DNA from 2 places in the Paenibacillus sp. FSL H7-0735 genome. Region 1 is predicted to be linked to the other one. Evidence: predicted binding sites of a transcription regulator. Region 1 holds the regulator's gene; the other holds the start of a gene.

What was found. Region 1 encodes CtsR, which represses protease genes until heat stress. Its sites were predicted from a motif close to ATGGTCAATAAAGGTCAAACA; they were not measured.
Region 2: a site for CtsR is predicted at 3,762-3,782, ahead of clpP (ATP-dependent Clp endopeptidase proteolytic subunit ClpP). Genes of this name have one in related genera too.

Annotation. Positions count from the first base shown of each region.
Region 1 covers NZ_JBBOZH010000002.1:990,940-1,002,166, forward strand. Annotated here, with positions in the region: gene radA (DNA repair protein RadA) at 1-172, opposite strand, end outside; gene clpC (ATP-dependent protease ATP-binding subunit ClpC) at 359-2,827, opposite strand; gene NSS82_RS32175 (protein arginine kinase) at 2,863-3,927, opposite strand; gene NSS82_RS32180 (UvrB/UvrC motif-containing protein) at 3,956-4,480, opposite strand; gene NSS82_RS32185 (CtsR family transcriptional regulator) at 4,511-4,972, opposite strand; gene NSS82_RS32190 (GNAT family N-acetyltransferase) at 5,267-6,439, opposite strand; rRNA gene rrf (5S ribosomal RNA) at 6,861-6,977, opposite strand; rRNA gene NSS82_RS32200 (23S ribosomal RNA) at 7,107-10,032, opposite strand; tRNA gene NSS82_RS32205 (tRNA-Ala) at 10,175-10,250, opposite strand; partial or broken rRNA gene NSS82_RS32210 (16S ribosomal RNA) at 10,352-11,227, opposite strand, start outside.
Region 2 covers NZ_JBBOZH010000001.1:236,588-247,814, forward strand. Annotated here, with positions in the region: gene NSS82_RS01155 (HPr family phosphocarrier protein) at 1-85, shown strand, start outside; gene NSS82_RS01160 (SIMPL domain-containing protein) at 254-1,009, shown strand; gene NSS82_RS01165 (PdaC/SigV domain-containing protein) at 1,136-2,239, shown strand; gene NSS82_RS01170 (GDSL-type esterase/lipase family protein) at 2,351-2,989, shown strand; gene clpP (ATP-dependent Clp endopeptidase proteolytic subunit ClpP) at 3,079-3,675, opposite strand; tRNA gene NSS82_RS01180 (tRNA-Arg) at 3,869-3,943, opposite strand; gene NSS82_RS01185 (sugar-binding transcriptional regulator) at 4,212-5,264, shown strand; gene gap (type I glyceraldehyde-3-phosphate dehydrogenase) at 5,380-6,390, shown strand; gene NSS82_RS01195 (phosphoglycerate kinase) at 6,507-7,688, shown strand; gene tpiA (triose-phosphate isomerase) at 7,715-8,467, shown strand; gene gpmI (2,3-bisphosphoglycerate-independent phosphoglycerate mutase) at 8,469-10,013, shown strand; gene eno (phosphopyruvate hydratase) at 10,087-11,227, shown strand, end outside.

The DNA.
Region 1 (11,227 bases):
GTGCCTTTTCTTTACTATGAAAAATAGGGGCATTCATTCCCTGTGTTTTGACTACGCTTTCCGTTTCCTCCACCATGGAGTTCCAAGCCTGGCACCCTGGGCATTTCCCGAACCATTTTGGCGATTCGTATCCACAGTCGGTGCAAAAAAATTTTGTTTTTGCTTTAGCCATTTGTTCTCCTTACGGTCCGAACTGTTTACAATTCGGATCATTTTCTTCTAATGAAAGTTTACCATTTCTACCCCTTTAACGAAAGGTCATTCGGTATTTGCATTAAATGTATATTTTAAATTGATCTATTTCCAATAAAAAAAGCTTCCGCTCCTCTATAAATAAGGAGCGAAAGCCTTGTTTATTTTATTCGGATTCTACTTCTTTTTCAAGCGCTGGCGCTACTGGAGCGTCCACTTTAGTCACCACAAGTTCTCCGCCGACCTCATCAATATTGAGGGAATCACCCTTTTGGATATTTCCTCTCAACAATTCCTCAGAAAGACGGTCCTCAATATGCTTCTGAATTGCCCGGCGCAATGGACGTGCACCAAAGGCTGGGTCATAACCTTCTTTAGCCAAGAAGGCCTTCGCTGCATCCGTAAGTACGAAATCAACATCATATTCACGCAGGCGCTTGCGGAGCTCATCAGACATCAACGTAACGATCTCAGCGATATGTTTCTCATCGAGTGAGTGGAAGACGATGATTTCGTCGATCCGGTTCAAGAACTCTGGACGGAAGCTCTTCTTGAGCTCTTCCATAACCTTGCCCTTCATATTGCCGTATTCTGCTCCTGCATCTTGCACAGCCGTGAATCCAAGCGTCGAATTCTTCTTGATTGCCTGTGCACCTACGTTAGAGGTCAGAATGATAAGTGTATTACGGAAGTCAACTACCCGGCCTTTAGAGTCGGTAAGGCGACCATCTTCAAGCACTTGCAGCAAAATGTTGAATACTTCCGGATGCGCTTTTTCAATTTCATCAAGCAGTACTACAGAGTATGGTTTACGACGTACCTTCTCTGTTAATTGGCCGCCTTCTTCATAGCCGACATATCCAGGAGGGGCACCAACTAAACGGGACGTGGAGTGCTTCTCCATGTATTCCGACATATCAATACGAATGACCGCATTCTCATCGCCGAACATAGCTTCAGCAAGCGCACGTGCCAACTCAGTTTTACCTACACCCGTAGGACCGAGGAAGATAAACGAGCCCATTGGACGTTTCGGATCTTTAAGACCCGCACGCGCCCGGCGCAATGCCCGGCTGACAGCCTTAACAGCTTCGTCCTGACCAATCACTCGTTCATGCAGCAGAGCCTCCATGTTAAGCAGACGGTCGGTCTCTTCTTCCTTCAGCTTGCTTACAGGGATCCCCGTCCAGCTTGCTACAACCTGTGCGATATCTTCAGGAGTAACTTCAGAATCCGTGCGTCCTTGTTTTTCTTTCCACTGGTTCTTAGTCGTATCAAGCTCTTCACGGATTTTTTGCTCCGTATCACGCAGGGCAGCCGCTTTCTCAAACTCTTGGCTCTGAACAGCGGAATCCTTCTCCTTGCGGATATCATCCAAGCGCATTTCTAGTTCCTTCAGATTTGGCGGGATAGTGTAAGAGTGAAGCCTTACTTTAGACCCTGCTTCATCGATAAGGTCAATGGCTTTATCCGGCAGGAAACGATCCGGAATGTAACGATCAGACAGCTTTACAGCTTCCACGATAGCTTCATCCGTAATTTTCACACGGTGATGTGCTTCATAACGATCACGAAGTCCAAATAGAATTTGTACCGCTTCTTCTGGAGATGGCTGATCCACCGTAATTGGTTGGAAACGACGCTCCAAAGCTGCATCTTTTTCAATATATTTACGATATTCATCCAGCGTAGTCGCACCGATGCACTGAAGTTCTCCGCGGGCTAAAGCCGGCTTAAGAATGTTAGATGCATCAATAGCACCTTCTGCGCCACCAGCACCGATCAGCGTATGAAGCTCATCGATAAAGAGTACGATATTCCCCGCTTGGCGAATCTCATCCATGATTTTCTTGAGGCGGTCTTCAAACTCACCGCGATATTTAGTACCAGCCACTACAGAACCCATATCGAGCGTCATTACGCGTTTGTCGCGCAGTGTTTCTGGAATTTCATTATTAATGATCTTTTGGGCCAGGCCTTCAGCAATAGCTGTTTTACCAACCCCAGGTTCACCTATCAACACGGGGTTGTTCTTCGTCCGGCGGCTCAGTACCTGAATAACACGTTCAATTTCCTTGCTACGACCGATAACTGGATCCAGGTTGCCATCCTTGGCATAAGCCGTCAAATCGCGTGCTAGGCCGTCTAGAGTCGGTGTGCTGACATTAGCAGGTGTTCCGCTATGACTGGATGCAGCCTCGCTGCTTCCCAGAAGCTGAAGCACTTGCTGACGAGCTTTGTTCAAGCTGATGCCGAGGTTATTAAGCACACGAGCCGCGACACCTTCTCCTTCACGAATAAGTCCTAGCAGAATATGCTCAGTGCCGACATACGTATGTCCCAGCTTGCGGGCTTCGTCCATCGACAACTCGATTACTTTTTTGGCGCGAGGAGTATAAGCAATGTTCGTAGGTTGTTCTTGGCCTCTGCCAATCAGTGTCTCCACTTCGTCCTGGATTTTCTCAAGACCCAGACCCAAAGCGATTAATGCTTTAGCAGCAATGCCGTCTCCTTCACGAATAAGTCCTAGCAAAATATGTTCTGTGCCAATATTGTTGTGTCCTAAACGAACAGCTTCTTCCTGCGCTAGCGCTAGCACTTTTTGTGCGCGTTCCGTAAATCTTCCAAACATCATATCTCCTGCACCTCCATGAATAATAAATATCTATATTAATGTTGTGTTCCCAGTGTTTCTCGGAGCAGTTTCGCCCGATACATATCCCGTTCAGTAGCGTTCATCTCGTCACCGAACATTTTTTGCAGAAATCCTGGCTGTGTCTTAACGTTAAGCTCATTAAGCACGGAAATCGAAGGGCCTTCCAGTATGCCAAGGTCGACCCCAAGTCTCACATCAGACAGCCGTTGTGCGGATTCTTTAAGCTCCATTAGAGCTGCATAACACAAAATCCCATAAGATCTTTTCACTCGGTCTGTAATTCTTAAAGCGGAATCTACAAGCAGCCTTTCACGGGCATTTCGTTCATGCTCTATAATCTGGGTGACTACACTGTGAAGGTTCTCGATGATTTCACTTTCCGTTTGACCGAGAGTAATCTGATTGGAAATTTGAAAGATGTTCCCTACTGCTTCGCTGCCCTCACCATAAATTCCTCTTACAGTCAATCCCACTTGATTCACTGCTGACAATATGCGATTGATCTGTTGGGTCATTACTAGTGCTGGCAAATGCAGCATTACTGAGGCACGTAGCCCTGTACCCACATTGGTGGGACAACTGGTCAAGTATCCTCTTTTATCATCAAAAGCGTAATTAACAGCCGATTCGAAGATATCATCGATGGCTGTCGCACGTTCCCATGCTTCTCTTACCTGAAGACCCGGGAACAGACATTGGATCCGCAGATGGTCTTCTTCGTTAATCATGATGCTGACCGACTCATCTTCATTTAATATCACAGCTGCGCCACGTGAATCATTGGCCAGATTAGGACTGATAAGATGTTTCTCGACCAATACCTTTTTGTCCAGTTCATTCACTTCAGCAAGCTTTATCAGTTGAAAAGATCCGAATTCGGCAGCAGTTTCCCCATGAAACACAGGGGCCAGCAGCTCTAATACTTCTTCCGATTGCTCTAAGGAAGCAAGCATAGGGAATGGAAGATGCTCTAAATTACGTGCAATACGCATACGGCTGCTAATTACAATCTCGGAGTGACTGCCTCCCGAGCGCATCCAATCACTAAGCGCTTGTTCAGTAAATCGGAGACTTGACATGTCATATCCCCCCTATATATCAAAGACTTTACTCTTGTGCCATTTCTTTTTCAAGTTGGCGAATTTGATCCCGCAGCTCTGCCGCAGTTTCGAATTCCTCCTGTGCGATACTTTGCTGTAATTCCAGCTTCAATTCATCAATTTGCCGTTTGAACACAATCTGTGCTCCAGCACGTTTGGGAATCTTGCCTACATGCGAAGTGCTGCCATGCACCCGTTTAAAGAGCGGGTCCAGTGCACTGTTAAAATATTTATAACAGGAGCTGCAGCCAAAACGACCCAATTTGCTAAACTGCGAGTACGTCATCCCACAATTCTCACATTGCAGACTCTGCGTAGTCTTCGTAGCAGCCGTCTTTTCCTTACCGGCCCCTTCAAGATCAAGCAGACCAGACAGCAAGCTGTGAATGGAGAATCCTCCAGCAGTTCCCGGGATCAGTTCACCCTTCTCCCGCGCACAGCTCTCGCAGATATGAAATTCTGTCTTCTCTCCATTCACGATCTTGGTGAAATGGAGTGTTGCTGGCTTGACGCCACATTCCTGACATTGCATAAGCGAAAGCCCCTCCCTTATGATTGACAATTATTTGCCTAACAAAGAGATTAACATCGCCTTCATAATCTTGGCCCGAATCTCATCCCGATATGGAATCTTAACCGTTAGGCAATCCCGAGAAACAGCAGCGCGCATAAGACACGCCTCACGCTTGCTTAGAAAACCAGCTTCCTCCAGTTGATAAATCAACCCTTCGGCAGCGTTCTGATCTATCCCGCCACCTATAGTATGGTTTAAATGGGCATGCAGTGCCACGTTGGGTGGCAATTCAAAACGTTGAATACGAATATATCCCCCGCCACCACGCTTACTTTCCACCACATAGCCTTTTTCCAGTGTAAAGCGTGTACTAATAACATAATTGATCTGTGACGGTACGCATGAGAACTGGTCCGCCAGGTCATTTCGCTGGATTTCCACCGTACCTTCGGGACTTTCATGCAAAATATTCTTCAGATATTGTTCAATAATATCAGAGATATTGCGCATCACTCATCCTCCAGTGCTCTTTAAAGCTTCATAATATCGGTTGCGGCCCGCATCCTTAATGACATTCATTAGTGAACTTCATTCATATAAGTCTGAAGAAAACTTCACGAATTCAGAGGATCGCACTGTATGTCATCAGGTGTGTTGACTTTGACTTTCTTTGACTTTTTAATATTATAACATATTCTGTGCTAATTCCAAGAGGATTCTCTTATTTTTCACTTTTTTCAGCGAATGTATTCGGAAATAAAGAACTCTCCCAGCATCTTTCGAAGGGGAGAGCCTAATTATTTTCTAAAAATGATCAAAAAGTGCGGTTTCAGCTTGCGGAATGATTTCTTCGAGCCATTCCAGAGCCGTCGGACTACCAGTCACAAGTCCATAACGAGCCAGCTCTGCAGGGCGTTTATATCCAAACATTAGAATCGTCAGCGTGCCAATATCACAGCTTAAGTCAGCTGCATCCCGTTCACCCTCTATACGCAAGAAAGCTGCTGCTCCCTCTTCGGAGACCGTCCATTCCCACAACCCGTCATTCCATGGTGCATATTTATCTTCAATATAGATAACCTGTTTCTTCTGACTGCTGTGACGCTTAAAAGAATAACTCTCCACAAATACTTTAGCATTCACAATACGCGCCATAAAATAAGGATAGTTCTCCTGCTCTATACGCGGATCAGGCAGCAAAAAGGGTAACATATCATCGGATGGCACCAGTTTTAGCGATGCACCGGTCACCATTGAATCGTGATTCGCAAGAAATGTCCACAGCCCCTGCCGGGCCTGTTCGTTCAAAAACACAAATTCATCAATGACCAGTTCTCTATTTTCTATCTTATATAATACGTATCCTTCAGGTTCCCCAAGCTGTGAATAAAATACCGCAGTCTGACCTTCATCATCCAGAACAGAGTTCTCCCACCAGTCCAAATCACGCTTAAGTGTTCCGTTATATCTAACTGCAAAACGATTGTATAAGTTGTCCAATACTCCGATATCTTTAACACCGCGTCTTACCTTGCCCTCAACTTCAACCTTCTTGGGAAACTTGGCAACAGGAATGGAGTATTTCTTATATTCACAATAAACTTCCCAACCAAATTTGCGATAAAAAGGGATCAAGAACGGATGCAGAAAAGATAATGTCTGCCCCGCCTCATTCATCGTTTGCAGCGTATGCGCTAGGAGCTTTGCCACATGTCCCTGTCTGCGATTCTCTGGCCATGTCGCTACCCCAGCGAGCCCTCCCATAGGTACTAATCTACCTTGTATGTACACTTGGAATGGAAGAAGAGTAAGTTTGGCTTCCAAAGTACCTTCTTCAAAAGCACCCCATACGCGTTCTGCTTTAAATCTTTCCTTAGCATTAGCCCTTTTCTCACTAGGCAGCTTGTATTGAAAAGCATATTCAGATAAATCCATGCTTAGATCAAACTCTTCTGAGTGCAACTGTCTGATATCCACAAAACTCACCTCACCATTTATGAATTTACTTTTATGGTTAGTATAACAAGAGAGTGTATTGTGTGCGAATTATAAGGATATTTTTCGAACTTTTTTTAGTTATCCACAGCTTTAAGCAGTTTCAAAAATAGTCTTGTAATCTTGTCCTATTCAAGTTAAAATAATTATCCACTTATCAATCCCTCTATCCACATAAATCTGACTATATCCACAGCAACCCGTGTATTACTTAGGTTTTCTGTTGACAGATCTACATAAATATGTACTTAATCCACACCATTCGGTGATTTTTTGCCTTTTAATCATCTATCCACATGTGCGTAAGTTTTCTGCAAATTCCAATGAATTATCCACAAGTTTTCCACAATCTATAATAGACGCAAAAAAGCCACTGTCGAGTTATCAACAGTGGTCTATTTGTGCTTGGCAACGTCCTACTCTCCCAGGACCCTTCGGTCCAAGTACCATCGGCGCTGGAGGGCTTAACGGTCGTGTTCGGGATGGGTACGCGTGGAACCCCTCCGCTATCGCCACCAAACATGCGTCTGTGAAACAGACGCTGCCGCGTGAAATTCGGTTCATCACTAGAAGTGACAATGAATTTCTAAGCGTATTTCAGGCTTAATCGCCTGAAAACTGAATCCGAAACGAATCTGCATTCTAAGTATAGGATAAGCCCTCGACCGATTAGTATTGGTCAGCTCCATGCATTGCTGCACTTCCACCTCCAACCTATCTACCTCGTCGTCTTCAAGGGGTCTTACTAATTGGGAAATCTCATCTTGAGGGGGGCTTCACGCTTAGATGCTTTCAGCGCTTATCCCGTCCGTACGTAGCTACCCAGCCATGCTCCTGGCGGAACAACTGGTGCACCAGCGGTACGTCCATCCCGGTCCTCTCGTACTAAGGACAGCTCCTCTCAAATTTCCTGCGCCCACGACAGATAGGGACCGAACTGTCTCACGACGTTCTGAACCCAGCTCGCGTACCGCTTTAATGGGCGAACAGCCCAACCCTTGGGACCTACTTCAGCCCCAGGATGCGATGAGCCGACATCGAGGTGCCAAACCTCCCCGTCGATGTGGACTCTTGGGGGAGATAAGCCTGTTATCCCCAGGGTAGCTTTTATCCGTTGAGCGATGGCCCTTCCATGCGGTACCACCGGATCACTAAGTCCGACTTTCGTCCCTGCTCGACTTGTAGGTCTCGCAGTCAAGCTCCCTTATGCCTTTGCACTCTGCGAATGATTTCCAACCATTCTGAGGGAACCTTGGAACGCCTCCGTTACTCTTTAGGAGGCGACCGCCCCAGTCAAACTGCCCGCCTGACACGGTCCCCGTACCCGATTAGGGCACTAGGTTAGAACCTAGATACGATCAGGGTGGTATCCCAACGGCGCCTCCACCGAAGCTTGCGCTCCGATTTCTACGGCTCCCACCTATCCTGTACAGATCGTACCCAAATTCAATATCAAGCTGCAGTAAAGCTCCATGGGGTCTTTCCGTCTTGTCGCGGGTAACCTGCATCTTCACAGGTATTAAAATTTCACCGGATCTCTCGTTGAGACAGCGCCCAAGTCGTTACGCCATTCGTGCGGGTCAGAATTTACCTGACAAGGAATTTCGCTACCTTAGGACCGTTATAGTTACGGCCGCCGTTTACTGGGGCTTCGGTTCATAGCTTCGGGTTACCCCTAACCACTCCCCTTAACCTTCCAGCACCGGGCAGGCGTCAGCCCGTATACTTCGCCTTGCGGCTTCGCACAGACCTGTGTTTTTGCTAAACAGTCGCTTGGGCCTTTTCACTGCGGCCCCCTCGTGCTATTCACACTACCGGGGCACCCCTTCTCCCGAAGTTACGGGGTCATTTTGCCGAGTTCCTTAACGAGAGTTCTTCCGCGCGCCTTAGAATTCTCTTCTCGCCTACCTGTGTCGGTTTGCGGTACGGGCACCTTCTCCTGGCTAGAGGCTTTTCTTGGCAGTGTGAGATCATGACCTTCGCTACTATAATTTTCGCTCCCCATCACAGCCTAGCCTTAATGATGTGCGGATTTGCCTACACATCAGCCTCACTGCTTAGACGGACATCCATCAGTCCGCGTCACTACCCTCCTGCGTCACCCCATCGCTCATAGCGGATTACGGTGGTACAGTAATTTCAAACTGTTGTCCTTCGACTACGCCTTTCGGCCTCGCCTTAGGTCCCGACTTACCCTGAGCGGACGAGCCTTCCTCAGGAAACCTTGGGCTTTCGGCGGATCAGATTCTCACTGATCTTTTCGTTACTCATACCGGCATTCTCACTTGTGTAGTGTCCAGCGCTCTTTTCAGTACACCTTCAACCCCTACACAACGCTCCCCTACCCCAGATACATAGTATCTAGCCATAGCTTCGGTGGTGTGTTTAGCCCCGTTACATTTTCGGCGCAGAGTCACTCGACCAGTGAGCTATTACGCACTCTTTCAATGGTGGCTGCTTCTAAGCCAACATCCTGGTTGTCTGTGCAACTCCACATCCTTTCCCACTTAACACACACTTGGGGACCTTAGCTGATGGTCTGGGCTGTTTCCCTTTTGACAATGGATCTTAGCACTCACTGTCTGACTCCCGGCAATAAGTATATGGCATTCGGAGTTTGACTGAGCTTGGTAATCCTTGCGGACCCCGCACCCAATCAGTGCTCTACCTCCACTACTCTTATACCGAGGCTAGCCCTAAAGCTATTTCGGGGAGAACCAGCTATCTCCGAGTTCGATTGGAATTTCTCCGCTACCCCCACCTCATCCCCGCACTTTTCAACGTACGTGGGTTCGGGCCTCCAGTGCGTGTTACCGCACCTTCACCCTGGACAGGGGTAGATCACACGGTTTCGGGTCTACGTCCACATACTAAGTCGCCCTATTCAGACTCGCTTTCGCTGCGGCTCCACCTTCTCGGCTTAACCTTGCATGTTAAACGTAACTCGCCGGTTCATTCTACAAAAGGCACGCCATCACCCATAGATCGGGCTCTGACTTTTTGTAAGCACACGGTTTCAGGTTCTATTTCACTCCCCTTCCGGGGTGCTTTTCACCTTTCCCTCACGGTACTGTTTCACTATCGGTCGCCAGGTAGTATTTAGCCTTAGCAGATGGTCCTGCTGGATTCATACGGGGTTTCACGTGCCCCGCACTACTCGGGATCCGTCTCGGAGAGAACACAGTTTAGGTTACAGGGCTTTTACCTCTATCGCGGGCCTTTCCAGACCTCTTCACCTACCATATTCCTTTGTAACTCCATGTGAGACGTCCCACAACCCCAAGAGGCAAGCCCCTTGGTTTAGGCTGTTCCGCGTTCGCTCGCCGCTACTGACGGAATCACTATTGTTTTCTCTTCCTCAGGGTACTTAGATGTTTCAGTTCCCCTGGTCTGCCTCTACACACCCTATGTATTCAGGTATGAGTAACTGCGAATTACCACAGCTGGGTTTCCCCATTCGGACACCCCCGGATCAAAGCTTGCTTACAGCTCCCCGAGGCAGTTTCGTTGTTCGCCACGTCCTTCGTCGGCTCCTGGCGCCTAGGCATCCTCCGTGTGCTCTTATTAGCTTAACCTTGATTCTTCCGAAGAAAAATCTCACTAATAACATTTACTTGTTTACACAAGTTGCTAAAAGATGTTCTAAAACGCAAATTCGTTTCGGTATCCAGTTTTCAAGGATCAAGTGTATAGACATAACAAATAGATGAAGTTTGTTGGTGGAGCCAAGCGGGATCGAACCGCTGACCTCCTGCTTGCAAGGCAGGCGCTCTCCCAGCTGAGCTATGGCCCCGCAAATTCCATCAAAACCGAACAAATGGATACACGTTAATTAGTTTTGGAAGCTTAGCTTCCGATTTGAATGTTCTCATTGCAGAGAACGATTCTCCATAGAAAGGAGGTGATCCAGCCGCACCTTCCGATACGGCTACCTTGTTACGACTTCACCCCAATCATCTACCCCACCTTCGGCGGCTGGCTCCCTTGCGGGTTACCCCACCGACTTCGGGTGTTGTAAACTCTCGTGGTGTGACGGGCGGTGTGTACAAGACCCGGGAACGTATTCACCGCGGCATGCTGATCCGCGATTACTAGCAATTCCGACTTCATGCAGGCGAGTTGCAGCCTGCAATCCGAACTGAGACCGGCTTTGATGGGATTGGCTCCACCTCGCGGCTTCGCTTCCCGTTGTACCGGCCATTGTAGTACGTGTGTAGCCCAGGTCATAAGGGGCATGATGATTTGACGTCATCCCCACCTTCCTCCGGTTTGTCACCGGCAGTCACTCTAGAGTGCCCAGCATTACCTGCTGGCAACTAAAGTTAAGGGTTGCGCTCGTTGCGGGACTTAACCCAACATCTCACGACACGAGCTGACGACAACCATGCACCACCTGTCTCCTCTGTCCCGAAGGCCGCTGCTATCTCTAGCAGATTCAGAGGGATGTCAAGACCTGGTAAGGTTCTTCGCGTTGCTTCGAATTAAACCACATACTCCACTGCTTGTGCGGGTCCCCGTCAATTCCTTTGAGTTTCAGTCTTGCGACCGTACTCCCCAGGCGGAGTGCTTACTGTGTTAACTTCGGCACCAAGGGTATCGAAACCCCTAACACCTAGCACTCATCGTTTACGGCGTGGACTACCAGGGTATCTAATCCTGTTTGCTCCCCACGCTTTCGCGCCTCAGCGTCAGTTACAGCCCAGAAAGTCGCCTTCGCCACTGGTGTTCCTCCACATATCTACGCATTTCACCGCTACACGTGGAATTCCA
Region 2 (11,227 bases), on a different contig from region 1:
CATTAGCGCGGACGGTGCGGATGCCGATCAAGCTGTAAACGCTTTGACAAGTCTGGTCAGCAAAGAAGAGCTTGAGAACCAATAATAGGAAGACAACATCGTTTCTGCTAGGAAGACTTTATTTATCGCATGACCAAAAGCCCTTCGGGGCTTTTTTTAATACCAAAAAATAGATTGAGACGTGCAACATTTACCAAAATGACTCGTCTAGAGGATAATAACAAATCACAAGAAATGAAAGGGGCTGGCAAATATGAAAGGTTTATTGAAGAAAATTGGTTCAGTGATGATCGTAGGGAGCTTGTTAATTGGAGGGATCAGCATGAGTGGTGTTTTCCAAGGTCCTGCAAAGGCTTACGCAGATGAAGTGCAGAAAAATGTCGTTAGTGTAGTAGGTAAAGGCGAATTGTCCCTCAAGCCGGATATCGTATACTTGACCATCGGTGTGGATACTACGGCCACAACTGCGCAAGAAGCGCAGAAGACCAATGCCGCTAAAATTCAGAAGATTATGACTTTACTGAAGAATACTTGGAAAATTGCAGATAAAGATATTCAAAGCACGCAGTTTTATGTGCAACCCAATTATAGTTACAGCGAAAAAGAAGGACAGCAAGTGAAGGGGTACAACGCCAATCATACGCTGTTAGTGTCTTATAGAGATCTGACCAAGGTTGGTGAATTGCTGGACGCTGCATCTGCGGCAGGGGCGAATAATATCGGAAATGCACGTTTTTCTGTGGAAGATACTTCTGCATTTGAAGCTCAGGTGATTGAAAAAGCGATGGCGAATGCAGATGTTAAAGCAGGGGCTATTGCTAAGGCAGCTAAACGCAGCTTGGGTCAAGTGATCACGGTCAGCCAAAATGATGGCGATGTCACTCCGGTTTATTTTGAACAGAATCTAAAAATGAATATGGCTGCAGCAGATGCTGGTGCAAGCACATCCGTGCAACCCGGAGTAGTTAAAGTTACAACTCAGCTAAGCGTAATGTATGAATTGAAATAGTATCAGAACAAGGTGAATGCAGAGAGGAGAGGTGATCTTCCACTAGTAATAGTGGGGGGCGCCTCTTTTTTTGTGTAAGTTCTCTACGATTCTGTTTAATAAATTGGAAAGGAGAGGAAAAATAAGATGATGAATATTATTTCAAAAGAATCAGTACGCAAATGGGGCATAGGTCTGATGTCGGCAGGTTTATTGTTTGGTGGAGGTCTGCTGCCCAGCGAAACGGGTTATGCAGCAGCTAGTAAAACGGAGAATAAAGCTATTGATTCGCGTATCGTTTTAAAGGCAAACGGGATAAATTCGTTACAGGAAGGTATTTTGAAGGAAGGACAGGCCTGGATTCCCATAACTTTTATGCGAGATGTGTTGGGATTACCGCTTGCGTATGATAAGAAGGAAAATGCATACATGATTGGAAAAGGATCGGCCAAGGCGAAGTTGATGTTATCCAGTTACGGTACTTCTGTGTGGGTGAATAACTATTTCATTCGAGAGTATGAAGGGAAGTTAATTAATAATCGCCTCTACGTTCCATCAGGTTTGTTAAATGATTATATGGGTTATAAGGTAGATTGGAGTCGGGCCGCCAGTAAGCTGAATGTGGTGAACAGACCGCAGAACGCGCTGACGGTAACCACGGAAACTTATGCTAAAGATCGGACAGAAGCTTTTATTCAGCTTGATTATCCGAAGATCAGTGGATTGGGCAATTCCAGTGCGCAACAAGCTATTAATAATACTTTGAAGGAAAGTGTTATGAAATTCGCGGCGGGTGCAGAACAGGATATCTCCGATCGAGATGGAGCAGAGCCCAAATACACCTATGATTCAGGTTATGTAGTGACCTACAATCAGAATGGTGTGATCAGCATAGTGATGCATCAGTATAGCGATACGGGCGGCGCTCATGGAATGACTAACCGTGAGGCATTCACCTTCTCGCTTAAAGATGGTAAACGTCTATTGTTGGGCGACCTGTTTGGAGCTAATCCAAACTACAAAAAACAGCTGAATGCTAAGCTGAGCAAGCTGCTGAAGGCAGAGGATAGTTATTTGGGAGGATTCAACGGATTGAATACGGAGAAATATTTCTATCTGAAGGATGACAAGGTTGTTCTGTTCTTCCAATTATATGAGTACACAGCGTATGCTGCAGGCTTCCCTGAGTATACCTTTAGTTTCAAAGAGCTTTTGCCGGATGACAGCAGCCCGTTTGCTGGCATGAAATAAATGGAGATACCTCGTCTCCGCTAATGTCAGCACAAGGCATCTCCCCCTTACCGGAGTTGTCTCTAGTTCATATGCTAAAGGGAGTAACTAGTTTATGAACGGGGGAGAGCTATGGGCTACCAATATACTGCAATTGGCGATTCCTTGACGACTGGATTTGGTGCTCTGCCAGGTAACGGTTTTGTTCCGGTGTACCGTAGAATGGCAGAAGGGAGACTGCGGACTACTGTAGCCTCTACGAATTTAGGCGTGAACGGAATGACTACTTCAGAGCTGGAGCAGCGGCTGCGCGGAAATTCCATGATGCGTGAGGCCGTTCGAGAAGCCGATATCATCACTGTGTCTATCGGTGGTAATGATTTGATTCACGCGGCCAAATCAGCAGCAAGACAGCAAGGGAACTTATCCGCAGAACTGCGCAGATCGCTTCAGGAATGCAAACAAAATTTCTCTGCAATTATGAATATCCTTATACAATTGAAGGCGAGGACGCGTAGACCTTTTATCATTAGAATTGTGGGATTATATAATCCCTATCCTCAGGTGGTTGGTGCGACAGAGTGGGTCAGACAGTTTAATCAATACGCAGCACAGTACAGCAGCCGAGTCTGTGGATTTGCTTCGATTTACAGTGAGTTCGCAGGAAATGAGAGAGGGCTGTTATCCATTGATCATTTGCATCCGAATGGCCGGGGTTATCGCGTAATTGCCGAGAAGCTGGATGCACTAGGTTATGGCGGGCTGAATTGATTGGATTTAGGTCTTCTATAAAATATAAAGAGGCTGTGCCCTATCCGTTATGGTTAGAGCACAGCCTCTTTATATTTTTACTTTATAGCTTACACACCGCTAGGCAATGTCTTCTCGATTACTTTATCTACGATACCATATTCAGCCGCGTCTGCAGCAGTCATGAAGTAGTCGCGATCTGTATCCTTCTCAATACGTTCTAGAGGTTGACCCGTACGTTCTGCTAGAATACGGTTCAGCTTATCGCGCAATTTGAGGATGCGGCGGGCACGGATTTCAATGTCCGTTGCTTGACCTTGAGCACCACCCAGAGGCTGGTGGATCATGATCTCGCTGTTAGGCAGTGCGAAGCGTTTGCCTTTGGCGCCAGCGTTTAGCAGGAAAGCTCCCATGGAAGCTGCCATACCCACACAGATGGTGGAAACGTCTGGTTTAATGTACTGCATTGTATCAAAAATAGCCATACCTGCAGTAATGGAACCGCCTGGGCTATTCACGTAAAGGTGAATGTCCTTGTCAGGATCTTCGGCAGCCAAGAACAGCATTTGTGCGATGATAGAATTGGCTACCACGTCATTAACCTCCGTTCCAAGGAAAATGATGCGGTCCTTCAGCAGGCGGGAATAGATGTCATAAGCGCGCTCGCCGCGGTTGCTCTGTTCTACTACCATAGGAATATAACTCACGTGGAAAACCTCCTTGATATTGGTTCTTCAAATGTATTCATTTTTACTCTTGCCGTATTACCCACATGATAAACAAATTCAAACAAAAAGTCAAAGAAAGTCAAACTTATATTCAAAAAAAAGAGCCGACAAGCGGCTCTTTGGTTAAGTAGTAGTATAGGCACTACTAAATTATGTGCAAAAATGAAATTAATGGCGCGCCCGCCAAGAATCGAACTTGGATCTCAGGCTTCGGAGGCCTACGTCATATCCATTGGACCACGGGCGCAACAAAAATGATTATAATACAATTTTTACACAATTGCAATGTAATATTAATACTGGACAAGCGCTCTAGGGGCAGGCATCGGGCGCTATATCTTTTTCTGACCTTATTAATGTATAAGAAGACAAGTGCTTGAGAATTCTACTCTCGGAAGACTTGCGCTTCGAGCAATATTTGGTTAGAATATGGGTGGGACTTAAAAAGTTTACCCGGGACGTTTTGAGACCATGAACAAGGGAATAGAGGAAGACGAAGTTGCAGGAGTGAAAGTATGCGTAATTTATTAGATATCCAAAAGCAGCTTCTGCCTGATCTCATGGAAACCCTTAAGAGACGGTACACGATTCTTCATCAGATCATGCTGTCCGATATTATTGGGCGCAGAACGCTAGCCGCTTCGCTAGATATGACTGAGCGGGTACTGCGTGCCGAGACGGATCTTCTGAAATCGCAAGGGCTTATTGAGATCGAGAGTGTTGGCATGCGCATTAGCGCTGCTGGACGTAGACTGCTTGATTTGCTAGAGCCGGTTGTTAAGAGCCTATTTGGTCTGGATGAGCTGGAAGAGAAAATTCGAGCAACGTATGGTCTGGATAAAGTTATTGTAGTACCGGGTGATTGTGAGTCATCGCCGTTCACCAAACGAGAGCTTGGCCGGGCGGGTGCGAAAGCGCTGCTGAGTATACTTCGCGCAGATGATACAGTTGCCGTCACAGGTGGATCGACGCTTGCCGATATGGCTGATCAACTGACACCGCCGTTGTCCCTTTCCTATAAGAACGCTTGGTTTGTTCCGGCGCGTGGAGGATTAGGAGAGAGTATGGAGATTCAAGCCAACACGATTGCCTCAACAATGGCAAAGCGGGTTGGAGCCAACTACCGGTTGTTGCATGTCCCTGATTTGCTTAGTGGGGATGCATACCAATCGTTGGCACTTGACTCTAATATTGGAGAGATTGTACAAACCATCCGCAGTTCGCGTATTATTGTACATGGGATTGGGGATGCCATTGAAATGACCCGCCGCCGCAAACTGGACGAGGCTACAGTCTCGGAAATCCAGGGTGAAGGGGCAGTGGCCGAATCTTTTGGCTATTATTTCAATGAAGAGGGTCAGGTTGTCCATACCATGCTTACGATGGGTCTACGTCTAGAAGATATTATTCGGACAGAGAAAGTCATCGGTATTGCAGGAGGCAAACCCAAGGCCAAAGCCATTCATGCCATGCTGCGTTTCGGGCAGGAGAATATTCTCGTCACGGACGAGGCTGCCGCAGTAGAAATAGGCAAGGAAATTGACAATCAACTACAGCTATCTTCGTAGTTTTTAGATTGCAGGCAATACAACATACTTCTTGCATCATACTTAACATTGTTGTCATGACAGACCTCACCGTCTGTTTTGAATAAATAAAACGAATTCTAGGAGGAACTATTCAATGAGTGTAAAAGTTGGAATTAACGGTTTTGGACGTATTGGACGCCTTGCTTTCCGCCGTATTCAAAATGTAGAAGGTATCGAAGTGGTAGCAATCAACGACTTGACTGACGCTAAGATGCTTGCTCATTTGCTTAAATATGATACAACTCAAGGTAAATTCCAAGGTGATGTTGAAGTGCATGATGGCTTCTTCAAAGTCAATGGTAAAGAAGTTAAGGTTCTTGCTAACCGCAACCCTGAAGAATTGCCATGGGGCGACCTAGGCGTTGATATCGTACTTGAGTGCACAGGTTTCTTCACAACTAAAGAAGCAGCTGAAAAACACTTGAAAGGTGGAGCTAAGAAAGTAGTTATCTCCGCTCCAGCTACTGGCGACATGAAAACTGTCGTTTACAACGTTAACGATGACATTCTTGATGGTACTGAGACTGTTATTTCCGGCGCATCTTGCACAACTAACTGCCTAGCTCCAATGGCAAAAGTACTGAACGACAAGTTCGGTATCGTTGAAGGCTTGATGACTACAATTCATGCTTACACTGGCGACCAAAACACTTTGGATGCTCCACATGCTAAAGGTGACTTCAGACGCGCTCGTGCAGCAGCTGAGAACATCATTCCTAACACTACTGGTGCTGCTAAAGCAATCGGTCTGGTTATTCCAGAACTTAAAGGTAAATTGGATGGTGCAGCTCAACGTGTTCCAGTTGCAACTGGTTCCCTGACTGAGCTTGTAACTGTTCTTGATAAGAGCGTTACTGTTGAAGAAATCAACGCAGCAATGAAAGCAGCTTCCGATCCAGACACTTATGGTTACACTGAAGATGAAATCGTATCTTCTGACATCAAAGGTATGACTTTCGGATCCCTGTTCGATGCTACACAAACTAAAGTATTGACTGTTGGCGACAAACAACTGGTTAAAACTGTTGCTTGGTATGACAATGAAATGTCCTACACTGCACAATTGGTTCGTACTTTGGAGAAATTCGCTAAAATCGCTAAGTAATTGACTTGATATAAGCAACATCTATAGAGCGGAAACAGAAATTCCTTGTTTCCGCTCTTTCTAAATGTATTTCTTGTTTCCTGCTAGAAACAATTTTGGGTGTGGAGGAATTAATCATGAACAAAAAAAGCGTCCGTGATGTAGAAGTAAAGGGTAAGCGCGTATTTGTACGCGTGGATTTCAACGTACCTGTAGAAGACGGTAAAATTACTGATGATACTCGTATTCGCGAAACACTTCCAACCATTAAATATTTGATCGAGAACGGTGCAAAGATCATTCTTGCGAGTCATATGGGTCGTCCTAAAGGCGAATTCGTAGATTCCATGCGTTTGACTACTGCTGCTGAACGTCTGTCCGAGCTTCTTGGCAAACCAGTAGCTAAAGCTGACGAAGCAATTGGCGAAGCTGTAAAAGCAAAAATCGCTGAGCTAGGCGAAGGCGACGTACTTGTACTTGAGAATGTTCGCTTCTACCCAGGTGAAGAGAAAAACGATCCTGAACTGGCTAAACAATTCGCTGAACTGGCTGATTTGTTTGTTAATGATGCGTTTGGCGCGGCTCACCGTGCACATGCATCGACAGAAGGTATCGCTCATTTCCTACCGGCTGTATCCGGTCTTTTGATGGAGAAAGAATTGTCCGTTCTTGGTAAAGCTCTTTCTAACCCAGAACGTCCTTTCACTGCGATCATCGGTGGTTCGAAAGTTAAAGACAAGATTGATGTTATTGATAACTTGTTGTCTTTGGCTGATAACGTCCTGATCGGCGGTGGATTGTCTTATACATTCACTAAAGCACAAGGCTTTGAAATCGGTAAATCACTAGTAGACAACGACAAACTTGACGTTGCTCTTGGATTCATCGAAAAAGCAAAAGCACTTGGTAAAAACTTCATGCTTCCTGTTGATGTTGTTGTTGCTGATAAATTTGGTGCTGACGCTAACACTAAGATCGTTGATTACAATGAAATCCCAGAAGGTTGGGAAGGACTTGATATCGGACCTAAGACTCGTGAACTTTATGCCGATATTATCAAGAACTCCAAGCTGGTTGTCTGGAATGGACCTATGGGCGTATTCGAAATCGATAAATTCGCTGAAGGTACACTTGCAGTAGCAAAAGCTTGTGCAACTACTGAAGGTTACACTGTTATTGGTGGCGGAGATTCCGCAGCAGCAGCAGAGAAATTCCACCTGGCTGATCAAATGGATCATATCTCCACTGGTGGCGGTGCATCCCTTGAGTTCATGGAAGGCAAGGCGCTTCCTGGCGTAGAAGCACTGAACGATAAGTAAGACCTAAGAAGGAGGCAACATAAGTCATGAGAACACCTATTATTGCAGGTAACTGGAAAATGTTCAAAACAGTTCCTGAAGCAGAAAGCTTTATTGCTGAAATTAAAGGCAAAGCAGAAGTAGAAGGCGTTGAGACTGTAATCTGCGCTCCATTTACTAACCTGCCTGCACTTGTAGCAGCTGCAAAAGGTACTAACATCAAGATTGGTGCACAAAACCTACACTTTGAAGATAACGGTGCTTACACAGGCGAGATCAGTGGTGTAATGCTAAGTGATCTTGGTGTGGACTATGTTATCATTGGCCACTCTGAGCGTCGTGCTTATTTTGGCGAAACGGATGAAATCGTGAATAAGAAAATGCATGCTGCATTCCGTCACGGAATTACTCCTATCGTATGTGTTGGCGAAAAGCTCGAAGAGCGTGAAGCTGATCAAACTAAAGCAGTATGTAAAGTACAAACTGAAGCTGCATTCCAAGGTCTTAGTGCCGAGCAAGCAGCAAAAGTTGTTATTGCATACGAACCTATCTGGGCTATTGGCACAGGTAAATCTTCCACTTCCCAAGATGCTAACGAAGTTATTGCTTACATCCGCAGTCTTGTAAAAGATCTGTATGATGCAGCAACAGCTGAAGCTGTTCGTATTCAATACGGCGGCAGCGTGAAGCCTGAGAATGTAACTGAGTACATGGGCCAAAGCGACATCGATGGTGCGCTTGTTGGCGGTGCCAGCTTACAACCGGATTCCTTCGTTCAATTGGTTGAGGGGGCGAAGTAAGATGTCAGCTCCAAAACCCGTAGCTTTGATCATCATGGATGGTTTTGGTTTGCGTGGAACGACAGAAGGTAATGCCGTTGCTCAAGCCAACAAACCTAACTATGACCGTTACCTGAAACAATATCCTAACACTACACTCACTGCTTGCGGTGAAGCTGTAGGCCTTCCGGAAGGGCAAATGGGCAACTCCGAAGTAGGGCATTTGAATATTGGTGCAGGCCGGATCGTTTATCAGGATTTGACTCGTATCGATAAATCGATCCGCGAGGGCGAGTTCTTCGATAACGAAACCCTGGTTAGTGCAGTGAGAAATGCTAAGAACACTGGCAAAAAGCTTCACCTATATGCGCTTGTATCCGACGGAGGGGTACATAGCCATATTAACCACCTGTTTGCTATGCTTGACCTGGCTAAAAAAGAAGATATGCATGAAGTGTATATCCATGCTTTTATGGACGGCCGTGACGTAGCTCCTGATAGTGGGAAGAAGTTTGTCCAAGATCTAGTAGCTAAAATCGAAGAGATTGGCGTGGGTACAATTGCAACGGTGTCCGGACGTTATTACGCAATGGATCGTGATAAACGTTGGGAACGTGTAGAGAAAGCCTACCGTGCTATGGTTTATGGTGAAGGTCCTAAATACACGGATGCTGTGCAAGCCATCACTTCATCTTATGAAAACTCGGTATTTGATGAATTCGTTGAACCTAGTGTAATTGTAGACAGTGAAGGCAAACCTGTAACGGCAGTAGAGAGCGGCGATTCCGTCGTGTTCCTCAACTTCCGTCCTGACCGTGCTATTCAATTGTCACAAGTGTTCACGAATCAAGATTTCCGCGGTTTCGACCGTGGTCCTTTGTTCCCGCAAAACCTGCACTTCGTATGCCTAACTACTTTCAGCGAAACGGTACAAGGTTATGTAGCCTACTCACCGAAGAACCTGGATAACACATTGGGTGAAGTGCTTGTTCAACAAAACAAGAAGCAACTGCGCATCGCGGAAACTGAAAAATATCCGCATGTAACCTTCTTCTTCAGCGGTGGACGTGACGAGGAGCTTCCTGGTGAAACCCGGATCTTAATCAACTCTCCTAAAGTGGCAACCTATGATCTTCAACCTGAGATGAGCGCATACGAAGTGGCTGCAGCCTGCGTAGCGGAAATCGAAGCGGAAAGACAGGATGCTATCATTCTTAACTTTGCCAATCCTGATATGGTTGGACACTCCGGCATGCTGGAACCAACAATCAAGGCTGTAGAAGTGACGGATGAGTGTGTGGGTAAAGTAGTGGATGCGGTTGTTGCCAAAGGTGGCGTTGCCATTATTATCGCTGACCATGGTAATGCAGATATGGTATTTGACGAGAACGGTCGCCCGTTCACAGCTCATACAACCAATCCTGTTCCGTTCATCGTGACTACTGAGAATGTTGTATTGCGTGAATCCGGTATTCTTGCAGACGTAGCACCAACAATCCTAGATTTGATGGGACTTCCTCAACCTGCGGAAATGACCGGACAATCCATGATTGCTAGCCGTAAGTAAGGTAAGGTATAACGCCTTTGATTTTAAGCTATACAAGTAAGACCAAAACAATGTTAAAAGGAGATTAACTTACATGACTATTATTTCTGATGTATATGCTCGCGAAGTCCTTGACTCCCGTGGTAACCCTACAGTAGAGGTTGACGTTTATCTGGAATCCGGTGCTAAAGGCCGCGCTATCGTTCCTTCCGGCGCTTCCACTGGTGCTCACGAAGCTGTAGAACTTCGTGATGGCGACAAATCCCGTTACATGGGTAAAGGCGTTCTGAAAGCTGTTGAGAACGTAAATGAAATCATCGCTCCAGAAGTTATCGGTATGGACGCTCTTGACCAAGTGGGCATCGACAAATTGATGATTACTTTGGACGGAACTCCTAACAAAGGTAAATTGGGCGCTAACGCAATCCTAGCTGTATCCATGGCAGTAGCTCGTGCAGCTGCAGCAGCTTTGGATATTCCTTTGTACGTATACCTGGGCGGATTCAACGCTAAAACTCTTCCAGTACCAATGATGAACATCATCAATGGTGGTGAGCATGCGGATAACAACATCGACGTTCAAGAGTTCATGGTTCTTCCTGTAGGAGCTCCAAGCTTCAAAGAAGCTCTTCGCACAGGTGCTGAAATCTTCCACAACTTGAAATCCGTACTTCAATCCAAAGGCCTGAACACAGCTGTTGGTGACGAAGGTGGTTTCGCACCGAACCTTGGTTCGAATGAAGAAGCAATCACTACAATCATCGAAGCTATTGAAAAAGCTGGTTACAAACCAGGTGTTGACGTATTCTTGGGTATGGACGTTGCTTCCACTGAGTTCTACAAAGACGGTAAATACACCCTTGCTGGCGAAGGTAAATCTTACACTTCCGCTGAGTATGTTGACCTTCTTGCTTCATGGGTTGAAAAATATCCTATCATCACAATCGAAGACGGTATGTCCGAAGACGACTGGGATGGCTGGAAATTGCTTACTGAAAAATTGGGCGACAAAGTCCAATTGGTTGGTGACGACTTGTTCGTAACTAACACTGAGCGTCTTGCAACAGGTATCGAAAAAGGTATCGGTAACTCCATCTTGGTTAAGGTTAACCAAATTGGTACATTGACTGAAACTTTTGATGCTATCGAAATGGCTAAACGTGCTGGTTACACAGCAGTTATCTCCCACCGTTCCGGTGAATCCGAAGATAGCACAATCGCTGACATCGCTGTTG